Regions from separate parts of the Bradyrhizobium sp. WSM2254 genome, predicted to be linked through region 2. Evidence: riboswitches for the same ligand, from Rfam matches in the RefSeq annotation. Region 2 holds a riboswitch; the other holds the start of a gene.
What was found. A riboswitch is a leader RNA that binds a small molecule or an ion and turns the genes downstream of it on or off. The one in region 2 is predicted to bind ZMP and ZTP.
Positions count from the first base shown of each region.

Region 1 (9,043 bases), on a different contig from region 2:
TGCGGCAACGGCGGCGGCCACATCCATTTTGTAATCGAGCACATTCACGATCACCTGGAGCACGGTGGAGATGATCCGGCTGCCGCCGGGCGAGCCCGTCACCAGCACAGGCTTGCCGTCCTTCAGCACGATGGTCGGCGACATCGAGGAGAGCGGCCGCTTGCCGGGACCTGGCAAATTAGCCTCGAAGCCGACGAGGCCATAGGCGTTGGAGGCGCCGACCGCCGCGGTGAAATCATCGAGCTCGTTGTTGAGCAGCACGCCGGTGCCATCAGCGACGAGGCCGACGCCATAGCTGAAGTTCAGCGTGTAAGTGTTGCTGACGGCGTTGCCGCGGCCGTCCACGACGGAGAAATGCGTGGTGTTGCTGCCCTCGCGGGGTGAGGTGGCGGCAGACACGAGCTCCTTCGACGGCGTGGCGCGATCGGCGGAGATGCCGGTGCGCAGCTTGGCGGCGTAGTCCTTTGCCGTGAGGGTCTCGATCGGTGCGTTGACGAAGGCCGGATCGCCGAGATAGCGCGCGCGGTCCGCATAGGCGCGCTTCATGGCCTCGATCAGGAGATGCAGCGAGCCCGGCGAGCCCTGCTTCAGCTCCGCGAGCTGAAAGCCTTCGAGGATGTTGAGCGTCTCCACCAGCACCACGCCACCGGAGGAAGGCAGCGGCATCGACACGATGTCGTAGCCGCGATAGGTGCCGCGCACCGGCGCGCGGACGATTGCCTGATAGGCCTTCAGGTCGGCAGCCGTCATGATGCCCCCGGCGTCGGACAGGGCCTTGGCGAGCTTTTCCGCAACCGGGCCCTCATAAAAGCCGCGCGGACCCTGCGCGGCGATGGTCGAGAGCGTCTCGGCGAGATCACTCTGTATCAGTCGATCCCCTTCACCGAGTGAGGTGCCATCAGGCCGCGAAAAAATCCTGGCCGAAGAAGGCCAGCGCACGAGGCGCCGGTGCCAACCCGGCAGGCTATCGGCGATATCGTCGCTGACGATGAATCCGTCGCGGGCGAGCGCGATCGCGGGCTCGAGCAATTGCGCCAGCGTGAACCGGCCCGAGCCGTATTTCTCCAGCGCCAGCGCGAGGCCCGCGACAGTGCCGGGCACGCCGATGCCGAGTGCGGAATCGCGCGACTTCGCGGTGTCGGGCTTGCCGTCGGGACCGAGGAAGATCTGCGGCGTGGTCGCTGCCGGCGCGGTCTCGCGATAGTCGATCGCGATGTCCTCGTTGCGCTCAGCGGAATGGATCACCATGAAGCCGCCGCCGCCGATATTGCCGGCGCGTGGATAGGTCACGGCCATCGCAAAGCCGGTCGCGACCGCGGCATCGACGGCATTGCCGCCGCGTCGCAGGATATCGGCGCCGACCTGCGCCGATATCTTTTCCTGCGCCACCACCATGCCGTGCTCGGCTGCAACGGCATGCACAGTGTCGAGCGCGGGCGGGACATAGGCGCGCCGCGCATCCTGCGCGGTCGCAGACGCCACTCCAAGCGCCAGAGCGGCAAGGAAGGCCAAAAATGTCCGCCGTGTCGAAAATGACGACATCATCAAATTTCCGCCGGGTCCGCGGGACGGTTCACACCTACCGCTGCAATGCTATACGGTTGCCCCAAGACAGGCAAAACTGTTCGTGATGAGGACTGCGTGATGACGACGATCGCCTCGGATGCGCGCATGGCCAGCGCCCAGCGGACCTATCCGCCGCGCGCCGCCGTCGTCAGCTGGATCTTTTTCGACTGGGCCGCGCAGCCTTATTTCACGCTGATCACGACCTTCGTGTTCGCGCCTTATTTCGCCACCAGCATTGCGCCAGATCCTGCCACCGGCCAATCGTTGTGGGGCTTTGCGATGGCGGCTGCGGGCCTCGCCATCGCGCTGATGTCGCCTGTGTTGGGGGCCATCGCAGATGCCTCGGGCCGCAGGAAGCCATGGATCGCGGGGTTCGGCGCGCTGCTGGTGCTGGCGTCCTGCACGCTGTGGATCGGCAAGCCCGGCGATCCCTCGGTCATTCCGCCCCTCCTCACCGCGGTCGCGCTCGCCAGCGTCGGCGCGGAATTCGCCACCCTCTTCAACAACGCTATGATGCCGACCCTGGTGCCGCCGGAGCGGATCGGCCGGCTCTCCGGCACCGGCTGGGCCACGGGTTACATCGGCGGCATCGTCAGCCTGATCATCGTGCTCGGCTTGCTCGCGGCGAATCCCGGGACCGGACGCACGCTGCTCGGTCTCACGCCGCTGTTCGGGCTTGATCCCGCCAGTCATCAGGGAGATCGCGCCGCCGGACCGCTGACCGGGTTGTGGTTCATCATCTTCGTGACGCCGATGTTCCTGTTCACGCCGGACTATCCGGCGAAGCGCCCGGTGCGCGAGGCGCTGCGCGAAGGCCTGTCGGAGCTGAAGCAATCGATCAGGAGTTTGCCGCAGCAGAAATCGCTCGCAGCGTTCCTGCTCGCCAACATGATCTACACCGACGGCCTGGTGTCGCTGTTCGCCTTCGGCGGCATCTATGCCGCGGGCACCTTCGGCTGGCACACGATCCAGATCGGCACTTTCGGCATCATGCTCGCGATTGCCGGCGCCCTTGGCGCATGGCTTGGCGGCAAGCTCGACGATCGACTCGGGCCGAAGCGCGTCATTGCCGGCAGCTTGCTGATCCTGCTGCTGTCGGTGGCGGCGATCCTTCTGGTCGACAAGGACAGCGTGCTGTTCGTCAAGGTCGCAGCCCCCCAGCCGGGCGCGCCCCTGTTCTCGAGCGCCGCGGAGCGCGCCTATCTCGTGCTGGGCTGCCTAATCGGCGCTGCCGGCGGACCACTTCAGGCCGCCTCGCGCACGCTCCTGATCCGCCTCGCACCAAAGGATCGCATCGCGCAGTATTTCGGCCTGTTCGCGCTGACCGGGAAAGTGACGTCCTTCATCGGCCCGCTGTTGATCGGCATCATCACCGCGGCGACGGCGAGCCAGAAGGCCGGCATGGCCGTGCTGGTGGTGTTCTTCGTCGCGGGACTGGGGCTGTTGATGCGGGTGCGGGAAAAGTAACGTCGTCCCGGCGAAGGCCGGGACCCATACCGCGTGATCTATCGTTGGCGCGACGCGGCTAGTACCGCGGACCAAACTACTCCCTGGGGTTATGGGTCCCGGCCCCCGTGCGCAATTGCGCACTAGGCCGGGACGACCCGTGGAGAGTTTGGTGCTCAGTGCCTGAAGTGCCGCGTGCCCGTGAACACCATGGCGATGCCGTTGTCGTCGGCGGCCTTGATCACCTCGTCGTCGCGCATGGAGCCGCCGGGCTGCACCACGGCGGTGGCGCCGGCTTCGATGCAGGCGAGCATGCCGTCGGCGAACGGGAAGAACGCGTCCGATGCCACCACCGAGCCCTTGGTGAGCGGCTCGGCGAGCTTCAGCTCAGCCGCCGCATCCTGCGCCTTGCGCGCCGCGATGCGGGCTGAATCGACCCGGCTCATCTGGCCCGCGCCGATGCCGACGGTGGCGAGATCCTTGGCGTAGATGATGGTGTTGGACTTGACGTGCTTGGCGACGCGGAACGCAAACTTGAGGTCGCGCATCTCGGCTTCATCAGGCGCACGCTTGGTCACGACCTTGAACGTCATGTCGTCGACCACGGCGTTGTCGCGGCTCTGCACCAGGAGGCCGCCGGCGACCGTCTTCGCGGTCAGGCCCGGCGCGCGCGGATCGGGCAGGCTGCCTGCGAGCAGCAGGCGCAAATTCTTGCGCGCGCCGATGATGGCGATGGCTTCCTCGCTGGCGTCGGGCGCGATGATCACCTCGGTGAAGATCTTCGTGATCTCGCGCGCGGTGTCGGCGTCGAGCGCGCGGTTCATCGCGATGATGCCGCCGAACGCCGAGGTGGAATCGCAGGCGAGCGCCTTGCGATAGGCGCTGACGAGGTCGGAGCCTTCAGCGACGCCGCAGGGGTTGGCGTGCTTGACGATGACGCAGGCCGCGGTGCGCTTGGTGTCGAACTCGCCGATGCACTCATAGGCCGCATCGGTGTCGTTGATGTTGTTGTAGGAGAGCTCCTTGCCCTGGAGCTGCCGCGCGGTCGAGACGCCCGGGCGCTTGTCGGGGGTCGCATAGAACGCCGCGGTCTGGTGCGGGTTCTCGCCATAGCGCAGCGACTGGATCAGCCTGCCGCCGAAGGCGCGGAAATCGGGAGCGTCGATCTCGAGCTGCCGGTTGAACCAGTTCGAGATCGCAGCGTCGTAGGCCGCGGTGCGCGCATAGGCCTTTGCAGCAAGCCGCCGGCGCAGTTTCAGCGTGGTCGCACCGTTGTTGGCGGCGAGCTCGTCGAGCACCGCCTTGTAGTCCTCGGCCTCGACCACCACTGCGACGTCGTCATGGTTCTTGGCGGCGGCGCGGATCATCGCGGGGCCGCCGATGTCGATGTTCTCGATGCAATCCTCGAAGCCCGCGCCTTTCTCGACGGTTGCCTCGAACGGATACAGATTGACGACGAGGAGATCGATCGGCGCGATGCCGTGCGCCTTCATCGCGTCCGCATGTTCCTTGTTGTCGCGGATCGCGAGCAGGCCGCCATGCACCTTCGGATGCAGCGTCTTGACGCGGCCGTCCATCATTTCAGGAAAGCCGGTCAGCTCGGAGACGTCTTTCACCTTGAGGCCGGCCGCGGCGATCGCCTTGGCGGTGCCGCCGGTCGAAACCAGTTCGACGTCATGGGCGGCAAGCGCCTTGGCGAATTCGATCAGGCCGGTCTTGTCGGAGACGGAAAGCAGGGCGCGGGTAACGCGGCGGGGATGGTCAGTCATGAGCAAGATCCTCTGTCTTAAGGAGTGTCTATGCCCAGGCGCGCGGCGTCTTAAGTCCCGCGCTTCCCGATGGTGCTCCATCCAAGGTCGCCAGTCGCGCGAGCGAGCGCTCGATAGCAGCTTTCGGCCGTTTTCACAACGATGAGATGGGGCCGAATCGTGCGCTTCTACAGCGGAAGTTCCGGCTCGCGCCGGGCGTTGCGGCGGGCATTGGTGACCGCGGGCGAAGCGGTGGAGCGGACAAAACTCCAGCGGATCGAGGGCGCCTGGCGGGCATCCTGCCGGATCACGATCTGCGCGGTGCGGCGGGGGCCGTCATTGCCGGCCAGGAATACGCTGTCCTCGAGATCGACCTTGTCGTCGAGCGCCTCGAAGGTCCAGACGTCGCGGTTCGGCAGCACCAGCATGACGCCGCGGGCATCCGACAGCCGGCTTGCCTTCACCGCCGGATGCAGATGGAAGCGGACCGCGAAATCGGCATCGGCGCCCTTGAAACGTCCGCCTTGCGGCGGCGACAGCGTGTCCTCGCCGTCGATGCGCGCCCCGTCATTGGCGATCATCAGGACGCGGCGATGGATCGCGCCGAACTTGGCGAGATAGCCGTCATGCGACGTCGTGAGCAGCGTGCCGTTCTGCACGATTTCGCGATAGCTCTCGACCTCGACGGGGCCGCTGGTGACAGGCGCACCATGCAACAGCCGCTTCATCGCCGACATCTCCACGAACTGGCATGAGGAGGTGTCGTGATAGGTCAGCGTCGAATGCGCCGCCGTGCCGCGCGCGAACGGCCGCCAATTGTCGCGCCCCGTGGTCGGCATGCCGCAATTGGTGACGATGCGGCTGATGCCGGAGGACAATTCGAACGACAGGCAGCCGGCATGGGCGTCGTGGCTGACGCCGGCCGGCGGCGGCGGGCCGGTGTCGATGATCAGCGTGGTCTGGCCGGCATCGAGGCGCTGGAAGCCGGTATGCGGCATGTTCGACATCGGCGCGCCGTGGGTGTCGTCATAGGCAAGCAGCGTCGCGAGCAGGTCCGAGGGCGTCGCGCTCATGCCGTTGAACAGCGCGAAATTGCCGTCGCCGTGCCGGAAGAAGCGCAGCATCGGCATCATGCGGTCGATCGCGTTGAGCAGCGCCGGCGGCGGCGCGATGTTGCGCGCGGCGAAGGTCTGCCGCAGCGGCAAGAGGTCGATCAGGAGTTCGATCAGCGCGCCCGGATTGCGGGAGATGTGTCCGCCGTCGGGCAGGATCTGCCGCTGCAACTCGTCCGAAAGTTTTTTCGAGGCGCTGCGGATGTGCCGCGCCTGGTTGGCGAGGCAGAGCGTCGTGTAGCACAGCGCGATCAGCACCTGGAGCTTCGGCACCCCGTCCGGGATGTTCACCATGGTGTAGCGCAGGAAGCGGATCTCGCGGGCCAGCGCGCGCAGATAGCGGCGGTAGAATTTGTTGTCGGTGTCGTTGAGCACCAGGGGCGCCTGCGACAACAGCGAGATCACGCGCCGCGCCAGCACGTCGGCGCGTCGCGCGACGGGGCGGCGCTTGTTGGCGGGGTTGGCGATCCAGTCCTCGACCAGCGCGCGCGCATTGGCGCGCGTCAGCGCGGTGTCGGCGGCGCGCAGATGACGCAGCCAGCCGAAGCCGAGCAGCGCAACCTCCCAATCCTCCGACGGCGGCTCGAGATCGAAGATCGAACGGCCTTGGCAATTGACGATCTTGCCGGCGAAGACGAAACGGCCGGCATAGATCTCGGCGGCGCGGGTGGCGTCCGCCGTGCGCAAATCGTGCGGCGCGATGATCAGGCGGTCGGTGCGGCCGGGCCAGACCCGCGACAGCGCAACAGAACCGCCGCTCGCGCGCGCGAGCATGTTCCGCGCGAAGCGGTTCATCACCAGCGTCGAGATACGTCTGCGTTGAGCGACCGACACGCCTTGCCTTGAAGGGGGAGAGGAGGATTCCGACGAATCCTTATTAATCCCAAAATCGGCCGTCTGACACCACCTTGAACGGCGGGAATCAACGTCGAGTTTGTAAAAACCAGTGCAAAATCAGGATTTAACGAGCCGGGCGGCGAAGAATCCGTCGAGCCCGCCGAGCTTGGGATCGGCGTTCGGCAGATGGCTGGGCAGGGTGCGCAGGTCACCCTCGGCGGTGATGATCTCGGACAGCCCCGAGACCTCCGATGCCTCGATCGGGAGGCGGCGAAGCGCAGGCTCGGCGGCCAGCAGCGCGGCGATGGCGTGCTCGCCCTCCTCGGGTTCCAGCGAACAGGTGCAGTAGACCAGCGTCCCACCCGGCTTGAGCAGCGCGACCGATTTTCGCAGCAGCCGCTGCTGGAGCGCGGTCAGGGCGGCGATGTCGGACTCCTGTCGCAGCCAGGCCACGTCGGGATGACGGCGGATCGTGCCGGTTGAGGTGCAGGGCGCGTCGATCAGGATACCGTCAAAACCTTCCGCAGGGCCGGCCCATTCCGCGGCGTCAGCGACGACGGTCTCGGCCTGGAGCGACAGCCGCGCCAGATTCTCGCGCAGCCGTGCCACCCGGGCAGGCGAGCGGTCGACCGCCGTGACATGCGCGCCCGCGTGCGCCAGTTGCGCGGTCTTGCCGCCGGGGGCGGCGCAAAGATCGGCAATGGACTTGCCCTTGATGTCGCCGAACAGCCGGGCCGGCAACGCGGCGGCGGCATCCTGCACCCACCATTGTCCTTCGGCGAAGCCGGGCAGCATGGTCACCGAGCCATGCAGCAGCATCCGCACCGTCCCCGTCGGCAGCGTCTCGCCATGCAGGCGGCTCGCCCATTGGTCGGTGTCCGACTTCACGGTCAGATCGAGCGACGGCTCATGGCCGAGTGCCAGTGCCATGTTCCTTGCGGTCGCCTCGCTATAATGTGCGCTCCAGCGCGCCAGCAGCCATGGCGGCAGGTCCAGCGATTGCGTGGCAACTTCCTCGACCAGCGCCTGGCCCTCGCGCGCACAGCGGCGCAGCACGGCGTTGACGAGGCCGGCATAGCGCGCAGCGCGCCGGTCGGATTGCACGAGGCGGACGGAGAGATCGACGGCGGCATGATCGGGCACGTCCATCCAGAGGATCTGGGCGGCGCCGATCAGCAGCGCGCTCTGCGCGCGCGGTGCGTCGGAGGGAATGCCCTTGTCGAGCAGGCGGGACAGCACATGGCCGAGCGTGCCGAGCCGGCGCAGCACGGTCGCGACCAGGCGGCGCATCAGCGCGCGGTCGCGGTCGGCCAGCGTCTTCAGTCCGGGATGGGCGCCGCCGCCGTCGAGCTGGTCGTCAAGCGTGCGGTGCTTGTGCAGGACTCCGTCGACGATGTCGGCGGCAATCCGCCGCGCCGCAAGACCAGGCACTTCGGATGGTGGGGCGAAACGTTGAGATGGCATGCGGAAGTAAGGTTCTGAGCAAGCGGCAGTTCCGCCGATATGGGCGCATGCCTTGAGAAAGCTATCTCTGGCACGCGAATATGCCAAATGTAAGAATGGCCTCTCGCGTTTACAGGCCGTCATGGCCATTTCAGCAATGCGTTATTGGGCGTCGCACGCCCCGTGATCCTGCGCTAGGAACCTCGACGATGAGTGACCAGCCCTCCGTTTCCTATCGCAAGCAGCTCACGCCGGCCGCCCAGCGTGCGCTGGCCGAGGCGGAAGCGCGCCGGCAGGCTGCTGCTGCCCACGCCGAGGCGGCGCCGAAGGAATTGCAGGGACCGAAGGGCCCTGAGCCCACCCGCTACGGCGATTGGGAGCGCAAGGGTATCGCCTCGGACTTTTGAGGCTGTCTTTTTAGGCTGTCTTGCCGGATCGCCCGACTCAGCCCTAGCGTGCACGGATGCCGCGTTTCGATCCCAGCCATCCATACCGGCCCTCATTCAGTGGCTCGCCGTTCGGCCGTCACTTTTCGGGGCTGTTGCCGTGGATGTTCGTGGTCGGAATCGTGGTAGCCGTCGTGCTTACGTTCCGGCACGGGATGAACTGGCCCTTCCCGCATGCGACCGACGGTCAATCGCGAGATGCCGAGATCATTTTGCAGCAGGCCAATCCGGACATCCGTCAGCCGGTCGACGTCATTCGCACCATCGACGGTGATACCTTTCTCGCTCGCGTGCACCAGCGTGACGGACGCGTTCTCGTCGCGCGCGTTCGCCTGCGCGGCATCGACGCGCCCGAGATGAAGGCGTCCTGCCGGGAGGAACTGGACAAGGCCGAAGCCGCCACGGACGTGCTGCGCAATCTGCTCGGCCAGGGCGGCGTCACGAT
Region 1 covers NZ_AXAB01000013.1:141,212-150,254, forward strand. The annotation lists gene ggt (gamma-glutamyltransferase) at 1-1,545, opposite strand, end outside; gene A3M7_RS0110230 (MFS transporter) at 1,645-3,033, shown strand; gene purH (bifunctional phosphoribosylaminoimidazolecarboxamide formyltransferase/IMP cyclohydrolase) at 3,189-4,781, opposite strand; ZMP/ZTP riboswitch at 4,807-4,889, opposite strand; gene A3M7_RS0110240 (heparinase II/III family protein) at 4,949-6,667, opposite strand; gene A3M7_RS0110245 (RsmB/NOP family class I SAM-dependent RNA methyltransferase) at 6,827-8,173, opposite strand; gene A3M7_RS0110250 (DUF1674 domain-containing protein) at 8,362-8,559, shown strand; gene A3M7_RS0110255 (thermonuclease family protein) at 8,616-9,043, shown strand, end outside.
Region 1: linked by a shared signal. The riboswitch ahead of purH (bifunctional phosphoribosylaminoimidazolecarboxamide formyltransferase/IMP cyclohydrolase) and the one ahead of glyA (serine hydroxymethyltransferase) in region 2 are both predicted to bind ZMP and ZTP.

Region 2 (9,043 bases):
TGTTCGGCCGCAGCTGGCTGGTGTCGCTGGTGCGCGGTTAGGCGAATGTACCCATAAGCCTGGTGGCGTGACGCTGCGCGGCAAAGTGCCGGCATGCTTCTGCTGACACCATGCTGTCAGCAGCACGGCGTTACGGGTCAGGCGTCGCGCGGGGCGGCAGGAGACCTACAGGAGACGACACTGTGAGATTTGCTTCAACGCGCCTGATTGCTGCAGACATCAAGGCGCTCGTCGAATTTTATGAGAAGGTAACCGGCAAAGCGGCCGAGTGGCTGGCGCCGGTATTCGCTGAAATCGTCACTCCTTCGGCAACGCTCGCCTTTGGTGGCGTCGAGACGGTGGCCCTATTCAAGGAAGGGAGCGCGGAGCCTGCCCTCAACCGTACCGCGATCGTCGAATTCCAAGTCGATGATGTGGAAGCTGAATTTGCGAGGCTGAAGCATCACGTGGAGGTGGTGCATGAGCCGAAGATGATGCCCTGGGGAAATTGCACGGCCCAGTTTCGGGATCCGGAAGGAACGCTCGTGAGTCTTTACACGCCAGTCAGCGACGCTGCCAAAAACCGGTTTGGATCGCGATGATCCGGATCGAGCAAGGATGATGAGCCGCCATCCTTCCTTGGGGCAGGCGGTTGCGGCGAACTTCACGGGATTGGTCGCATCCGCTTTACGGATGACGAATTGGCCGGAGCAAGGGACTCGCCTCCAGGATGCAGCCGACCGCCGCACATCCCTTGATTTTGCAGGATTGCCATGGTATGAGCCGCCCATGATTAAATGCACGCGCAACGTCAACTTCTCGCACATGACCCGCTTCGGCTGGGCCGTGGAAGGAGTCGTGCGCTAGTAATTCGACGACGACATCTTTTCCACCAGGCCCCGCCGGCATCGGACGGGGCCTTTTGTTTGGCCACGCTCCCTGCCGGCACAACAGCAGGAGCATCCGATGCCACCACAATTGACGAGCATATCATCCGAAATTGAGAGCGATGCCGCAGGACGCGGCCTCAACCTCTCCATCGCGCAAGCCAAGGACGCGATCGACCATGCGTTGGCAGCACGTCTCAAGGCGTCTGCCGCAGCGCTGGACGACGCTTTGTCGGACGGCGATGCTGCCGGACCAGCAGCCGCATCGACGCGAAGCGTCCTCGGCCTGCTCAGGCGATATTGGTATGCGTTTCAGGAGCGGCGGCAGCGCCCACGGGTCACATTGCAGGACCTGAGTGACAGGGAGTTGATGGATATCGGCCTGACGCGTGGCGAAGCCGACTACATCACGCCTGAACGCGCCATCGAGACGTTGAGAGATCGCGCGCTGTATCTATGGGGCCGTGGTGGGACGTGAGTGGTCACAATCCATGCCGATACCATCCTTCGCCGTTAGAAAGGAAAAAGGGGCGATCATGACGTCACCTGCTGCCGGTGCTCAGACGAATTTGGAAATCCGGAGACTGACTGTCGACGATCTGGATCTTCTTCGCGAAATTCGCGCGGAGGCGCTTCAGACGCACCCTCAATCGTTTGGTTCCCCCGAAGAAGACGAGGGCGGCGACACGATGGTGGCGGCGTATCGCCATTGGCTGAGCGGTACGATCCTTGGCGCTTTTGAATGTGGCAGCTTGATCGGTGTCGCGGGCTTCTATGTCTTGCCGGATAGAAGATCGCGACACAGAGGCCACATCTTCACGGTTTATGTGAAGGAGAATGGTCGGGGTAAAGGTGTCGGAGATCGGCTTATCAAAGAGCTTCTTGTCCATGCCGAGGCATGCGTCGAACAGGTGCATCTGGCCGTCCTGTTGACGGCAACTGCTGCAATCAAGACCTACAAGCGCAACGGGTTCGAAATCTACGGCACGGACCCCCGTGCCATTCGCATAGGTGACACTACCTATGACAAGTACCTTATGGTCAGGAAATTCAGCCATTAACGCCGGTCTGGCATGGCCAGGCGGCCTGGTTGCGCCAGAACCGTCGAGGGTGGCTTCGAATCATCGGCCTCTATAGAGAACGGCCAGCTAAAGCCGTTTGCCTTGCCACTTTTTCCACGGCAATATGTCGGCAAAACAACCATAGGACGGGACGAGAAAAAATGGCAGCTCCCATCAAGTTCGGTGTCGGCCAAAGCGTGCTGCGCAAGGAGGATGACGCGCTCATCCGCGGCAAGGGCCGCTATACCGACGATTACGCGCCGCAGGCTGCGCTCCGCTGCTTGATGCTGCGCTCGCCGCATGCGCATGCCAAATACACCATCGATGCGAGCCGTGCCCGTACGCTGCCCGGCGTCGCGTTGATCTTGACCGCCGACGACGTCAAGGATCTCGGCAATCTGCCGTGCCTGTTCAATCTCGAGACCGATCCCTTCACCGGCCCGCCTTACCCGATCCTCGCGAAGGATGAAGTGCGCCATGTCGGCGATTCCATCGCCTTCGTGGTCGCCGAGACCATCGACCAGGCCCGCGACGCGATCGAGGCGATCGAGGTCAAATGGAGCCCGCTGCCATCGGTGACCGGCGTCGTCAATGCCGTGAAGAAGGGCGCGCCGCAGGTCTGGCCGGACAAGCCCGGCAACGTGCTGTTCGACGTTTCAATTGGTGACAAGGCGGCGACCGAAGCCGCCTTTGCCAAGGCGCATGCGGTCGCCGAGATCGCCATTGTCAATCCGCGCGTGGTCGCAAGCTTCATGGAAACGCGCGCGGCGGTCTGCGAATACGACGCCAAGCGCGACCATCTGACGCTGACGGTCGGCAGCCAGGGCAGCCACCGCCTGCGCGACATCCTCTGCCAGAACGTGCTGAACATCCCGACCGAGAAGATGCGGGTGATTTGCCCCGACGTCGGCGGCGGTTTTGGTACGAAGCTGTTTCCGTATCGCGAATACGCCCTGATGGCGGTTGCGGCGCGGCAGCTGAAGAAGGCGGTGAAATGGGCGGCCGACCGCTCCGAGCATTTCATGGGCGACGCGCAGGGCCGCGACAACGTCACCACCGCGAAGATGGCGCTGACTGAAGACGGCAAGTTCCTCGCGATGGATTGCGACCTGATGGGCGACATGGGCGCCTATCTCTCCACCTTCGGGCCCTACATTCCGCACGGCGGCGCCGGCATGCTGCCGGGCCTCTACGACATCCAGGCCTTCCACTGCCGGGTGCGCACCATCTTCACCCACAGCGTGCCGGTCGATGCCTATCGTGGCGCGGGCCGGCCCGAGGCGGCCTATGTCATCGAGCGCCTGGTCGATGCCTGCGCGCGAAAGCTCGACATGACGCCGGACGCGATCCGCCGCAAGAATTTCATCCAGCCGAAGGCGTTGCCGTACAAGACCGCGACGGGGAAGGTCTATGATTCCGGCGACTTCGCCGCGCATCTGAAGCGCGCGATGGAGATCGCCGAGTGGAAGGAATTTCCCAAGCGCGCCAAGGCGGCCAAGAAGAGCGGCCTGATCCGCGGCATTGGCCTTGCGAGCTATGTCGAGATTTGCGGCGTGATGGGTGAGGAGACGGCCAACGTCCGCCTCGATCCCAATGGCGACGTCACCGTCCTGATCGGCACGCAGTCGAGCGGGCAGGGCCACCAGACCGCCTATGCGCAGATCGTCGCCGAGCAGTTCGGCGTGGCGCCGGAGCGCGTCCACGTCCGTCAGGGCGATACCGACGAGATCGCCACGGGTCTCGGCACCGGCGGTTCGGCCTCGATACCCACGGGCGGCGTCTGTGTGGAGCGCGCTGCGGGCGATCTGGGCAAGAAGCTGAAGGAGTTCGCAGCGCAGGCGCTGGAAGCGAGCGCGGGCGACCTCGAGATCACCGATGGCGTGATCCGGATCGCCGGCACCGACCGCTCGATCTCCTTCGCCGACCTCGCCAAGCGCCCCGGCGCCGATCCGTCGAAGCTCAACGGCAGCGCGACCTTCGCCAGCGCCGACGGCACCTATCCCAACGGCACGCATGTGGCGGAAGTCGAGATCGATCCGGCGACCGGCATCATCAAGATCGTCAACTACGTGATCGTCGACGATTTCGGCAAGACGCTCAACCCGCTGCTGCTGGCGGGGCAGGTCCATGGCGGCGCCATGCAGGGCATCGGCCAGGCCTTGATGGAGCAGGTGGTCTACGGCGCGGGCGACGGCCAGCTGATCACCGCGACCTTCATGGACTACGCGCTGCCGCGGGCGGCGGACGGTCCGGACTTCGTGTTCGAGACCGCCAACGTCCCCTGCAAGACCAATCCAATGGGCGTGAAGGGGGCGGGCGAGGCCGGCGCGATCGGTTCCTGTCCGGCCGTCGTCAACGCCATCGTCGATGGGCTCTGGCGCGAGTACAAGATCGACCACATCGACATGCCGGCAACGCCGGAGCGGGTGTGGATCGCGATCAGCGAGCACCGTCGCCGTCACAGCCTGTAAGCCACAATCCTCCCGCGCGGGAATAAACGCCCCGCGCGGGGTTCTATCCATGGATGGACCGCGACTCCCGTGAAGCGGGTGGAGGGTCCAATCCCAAGGCATCTGCGAGTCGGAGAAACCAACAATGAAACGGACGATGATTGTCGCGACGACCCTGCTATTGGGCGCGGGCGCCGTGATGGCGCAGCAGGAGGTCGCGGTTCAACAGGACAATCTGATGCGCTCGCAGGCCAAGAGCCTCTATACGGTCATCCTGAAGATGACCAAGGGCGACATCCCCTACGACCAGAAGGCCGTCGACGAGGCGATCGCCAACCTTGAGACCGACGTCGCCAAGATCGCCAAGACCTTCGAAGTCAATCCAAAGCAGGACGTGGTGAACGCGACCTATGGGGCCTCGCCGAAGGTTTGGAAGAACAAGGCCGATTTCGACTCCAAGATCCCGCCGGTGCAGAAGGCGATCGCGCAGGTCAAGGGCAAGATCACCGACGTCGCGAGCCTCAAGGCCGCCTATACCGCAATCAACGATCGTTGCTCCGACTGCCACGAGACGTATCGCCTGAAGTTGAAGTAGCCACCTCACTTTTTTCCACGCTCGACCTCGTAGACCGGATGAGCGCAGCGATATCCGGGGAAGGTGCCCCCGCATGTCGCTTCGCTGATGCGGCTCCGAGCGTTGCCTCAACCAGCACGGCCTGCGGTAACTGGTAGTTGCGGCAGGTCCGCAGGTCGGCTAGGTTGTACTTTACGAAGAGCCTCCGTGCTCATTCGTCCTATCGCGCGACTGGCGAGCTAACGTGGAATCGACCACGGTGAAGCGCGAGGGGTTCCAACGCCGATCGCCTGGGCAACCAATCTGCTGGAAAAACAGCGTGTTGAGGAGCCCGAGCATGCCGTCGTTTCGCAACGAACTGTCCATCAACGATCAAGAGATCGCCGCCGCCCTTGCGGGGGAAGAGCGCCGCCAACAGGACGGCGTCGAACTGATTCCGTCCGAGAATTACACCTACCCCGAGGTGCTTGAACTGCTCGGATCGGTCTTCACCAATAAATATTCCGAGGGATATCCGGGACGCAGATACTACGGCGGCCAGCAGTATACGGACGAAATCGAGAGCCTCGCACGCGAGCGGGCCTGCGCGCTTTTTCGTGCCGGGCACGCCAACGTTCAGCCTCTTTCGGGATCACCGATGAATCAGGCCGTCTATCTCGGCCTGTTGGAGCCCGGCGACACCATTCTCGCCATGGACCTGTCCCATGGCGGTCATCTCACCCACGGCGCGCCGGTGTCCCACATGGGGCGTTTGTTCAACTTCGTTCGCTACAAGACGGCCCCGTCAAACGGCGGCGCGATTGATTTCAACGAATTGCGCGCGATTGCGCGTAAAGCGCGTCCGAAGATGGTGTTGTGCGGTTACAGCTCCTATCCGCGCGACCTGGACTATGCGGCATTCAAGAGTATTGCCGACGAAGTTGGCGCGCTCACGATGGCTGACGTGAGCCACTATGGCGGCTTGGTTGCCGCGAATGTCATGCGCAATCCGCTTGATGCCGGCTTCGACGTCATGACGACGACATCCCACAAGACACTGCGCGGCCCCCGTGGCGGGATCATCCTATGCCGGAAAGAAAATGCCGGCCGGATCGATGCATCCGTATTTCCCGGTTTACAGGGCGGACCTCACATGAACGTCGTGGCCGGGATTGCCGTCACGCTCAAGAAGGCGGCGACCTCGGATTTCCAGGTCTACGCGCGGCAGGTTTTGCGCAACGCGAAGGTTCTTGCCGGCGCGCTGATGGAGCGCGGGATGAAGCTGGTCACGGACGGGACGGACAATCACATGATGGTCGTCGATACGGTCGCGTCCGTCGGACTGGACGGGCGGGCAGCCGAGGATGTGCTTGATGCCATCGCCATCACCACAAACAAGCAAGTGATTCCGGACGATCCGCGCCCGCCGCTCAGGCCGAGTGGTATTCGCCTTGGGACACCGGCGGCGACCACGCGTGGCATGGGAGAACCCGAAATGCGTCGTATCGGCGGGTTCATTGCGGCGGCTCTGCAGGCCAACGGAAACGATGAGGTCGTCGCGCGCCTCAGGTCAGAGTGCGTCGAGATGTGCCGGGCTTTTCCCGTTCCAGGCGTAGTGTCGTTCCAGGCGTAGTGTACGGAGCAAATTCTGTTTCCAAGGCCTGACGGATCGTTGTCAGAGTGGTTATCTTCGGTCGAGCCGACGCGGCGTTGATTCGACCTGCTGGATGCCGGCGCATCTCGCTCCCGATTGCCTCACAATGTTTGGAGTTCCAACGCGCGGCGCGGATCCTAGTCAACAGCGAGACAGGCCATGGTCAAACCGTTCCCGTCGAAGACCCACATCGGCAACCATATGCTGCATCCGGAAACGCTGATGCTGACCTATGGCTATGATCCGCAGCTGTCGGAAGGCGCCATCAAGCCGCCGGTGTTCCTGACCTCGACCTTCGTGTTCAGGACGGCCGAGGACGGGCAGGACTTCTTCGATTTCGTCGCCGGCCGGCGCGAGCCGCCGGAAGGCATGGGCGCGGGCCTGGTCTATTCGCGCTTCAATCACCCCAACAGCGAAATCGTCGAGGACAGGCTCGCGGTCTATGAGCGCACCGAGAGCTGTGCGCTGTTTTCCTCCGGCATGGCGGCCATCGCGACCACCATCCTCGCCTTCGTCCGCCCCGGCGACGTCATCCTGCATTCCCAGCCGCTCTATGGCGGGACGGAAACCCTGCTGACGAACACGCTTGCGCGCCTGTCGATCGGCGCCGTCGGCTTTGCCGACGGCATCGACGAGGCGGCGGTCAAGCAGGCCTCGGAGGAGGCGATGCGCAAGGGCCGGGTTTCGATGATCCTGATCGAGACCCCGGCCAACCCGACCAACGGCCTGGTCGACGTCGCGATGATTCGCCGCATCGCCGATGCGATCGGAAAGGCCCAGGGACACACGCCGATCATCGCCTGCGACAACACGCTGCTCGGGCCGGTGTTTCAGCGGCCGATCGAGCACGGCGCCGACCTCTCGCTGTACTCGCTGACGAAGTATGTCGGCGGTCACTCCGACCTGATCGCGGGCGCCGCGCTCGGCTCGAAGGCGATCATGAAGGGCATCAAGGCGCTGCGCGGCGCCATCGGCACCCAGCTCGATCCGCACTCCTGCTGGATGATCAACCGCTCGCTCGAGACGCTGAGCCTGCGGATGGAAAAAGCCGATACGAATGCGCGGCTCGTGGCGGACTACCTGCGCGATCACGACAAGGTGGCGAAAGTCCACTATCTCGGTCACCATGAGGAGGCCTCGCCGGCCGGACGCGTGTTCGCAAGGCAGTGCCTCGGGGCGGGCTCCACGTTCTCGTTCGACATCGTCGGCGGCAAGGAAGCCGCGGTCAAATTCCTCAACGCGCTGCAAATCCTCAAGCTCGCGGTGAGCCTTGGCGGCACGGAGTCGCTTGCCAGCCTGCCTGCGACGATGACTCATTCCGGCGTTCCCGCCGACATCCGCCAGAAAATCGGCGTTCTCGATTCCACGATCCGGCTGTCGATCGGCATCGAGAATCCGTCGGATTTGATCGCGGATCTCGCGCAGGCGCTGAGTGTGGCTTAAGCTCCCGGCTGTTGATTTCAAATGCTTCTCTCGAATCGAAAAGGCCGGGCGCCCCCTCCAGCACCCGGCCTTCGCCGACGAAGCCGCCGTTGAAGCTTACTTCGTCACCTGACCGCGGATCTCGCCGCCCGGATTGGCCGCGGTATGAATGTTGACGTAGAGCTTGCCGGCCAGCAGGTCGGCGGCCTGCGCATCGGTCAGGGTTGCAGAGCCCTCGACCGGGCTCGACGCCGCATTCGGGATCGCGACCGCGACGCCGGCGTTCTTGCCGGCCTCGGCGGGTCCGTGGAAATGAGCGGCGGTAGCGGGGCCGGAGAGGCCCGAATAGGTCACCTTCCAGGAGAGCTTCTTGCTCGCGGCGTCATAGTCCAGGTCGGCCGTTCCGGTGCCGCTGGTGGTGGTGGCGGGCACTTCGGACTTGCCATCCAGCGTCGCCTTCAGTTTCTCCGCGCTGGCCGGGGCGGCGAACGCGACGGCAGCTCCGAGTGCCAGCGTGGCAAAAAGTGCTTTGTTCATGGGTCTCTCCCTGTTGACGCCTGATTGCTATTAACCTGCAAACAGTGCGCGTCCGAGTTTATTCCCGGATCGGGCTCAAACCATCTAAATTATTCGTGGCTGGAGCGGCCGCCGCCGAATCCGTAAGTTCGCCTGATCTCCATGGGATACATCGATGCTGCAACGAACAATTCTTGTCATGCTGATGGCCGCCGTTGCAGGCTTCGGCGTCTATTGGTGGCTGACCGCGCCGGCTGCATCGGCCGTGCCGTTGCCATCCCGCGCGCCGGATCTTGCCAACGGGCAGGAGATCTTCAACGTCGGCGGCTGCTCATCCTGCCATGCCGTGCCCAACCAGCCAGACCGATTGCGGCTGGGCGGGGGCCTGGCGCTCGGCTCGCCATTCGGCACGTTCTATGCACCCAACATTTCCCCCGATCCCGCCGACGGCATCGGGCGCTGGAGCGAGGCCGATTTCGTAAGCGCCGTGATGCGCGGCGTGTCGCCCGAGGGCAAGCACT
Region 2 covers NZ_AXAB01000023.1:131,720-140,762, forward strand. The annotation lists gene murJ (murein biosynthesis integral membrane protein MurJ) at 1-41, shown strand, start outside; gene A3M7_RS0117755 (VOC family protein) at 183-581, shown strand; gene A3M7_RS48595 (hypothetical protein) at 598-846, shown strand; gene A3M7_RS0117760 (DUF1127 domain-containing protein) at 946-1,344, shown strand; gene A3M7_RS0117765 (GNAT family N-acetyltransferase) at 1,403-1,927, shown strand; gene A3M7_RS0117770 (xanthine dehydrogenase family protein molybdopterin-binding subunit) at 2,089-4,398, shown strand; gene A3M7_RS0117775 (cytochrome c) at 4,523-4,972, shown strand; ZMP/ZTP riboswitch at 5,169-5,254, shown strand; gene glyA (serine hydroxymethyltransferase) at 5,289-6,563, shown strand; gene A3M7_RS0117785 (cystathionine gamma-synthase family protein) at 6,744-8,027, shown strand; gene A3M7_RS0117790 (CHRD domain-containing protein) at 8,124-8,543, opposite strand; gene A3M7_RS0117795 (cytochrome c) at 8,698-9,043, shown strand, end outside.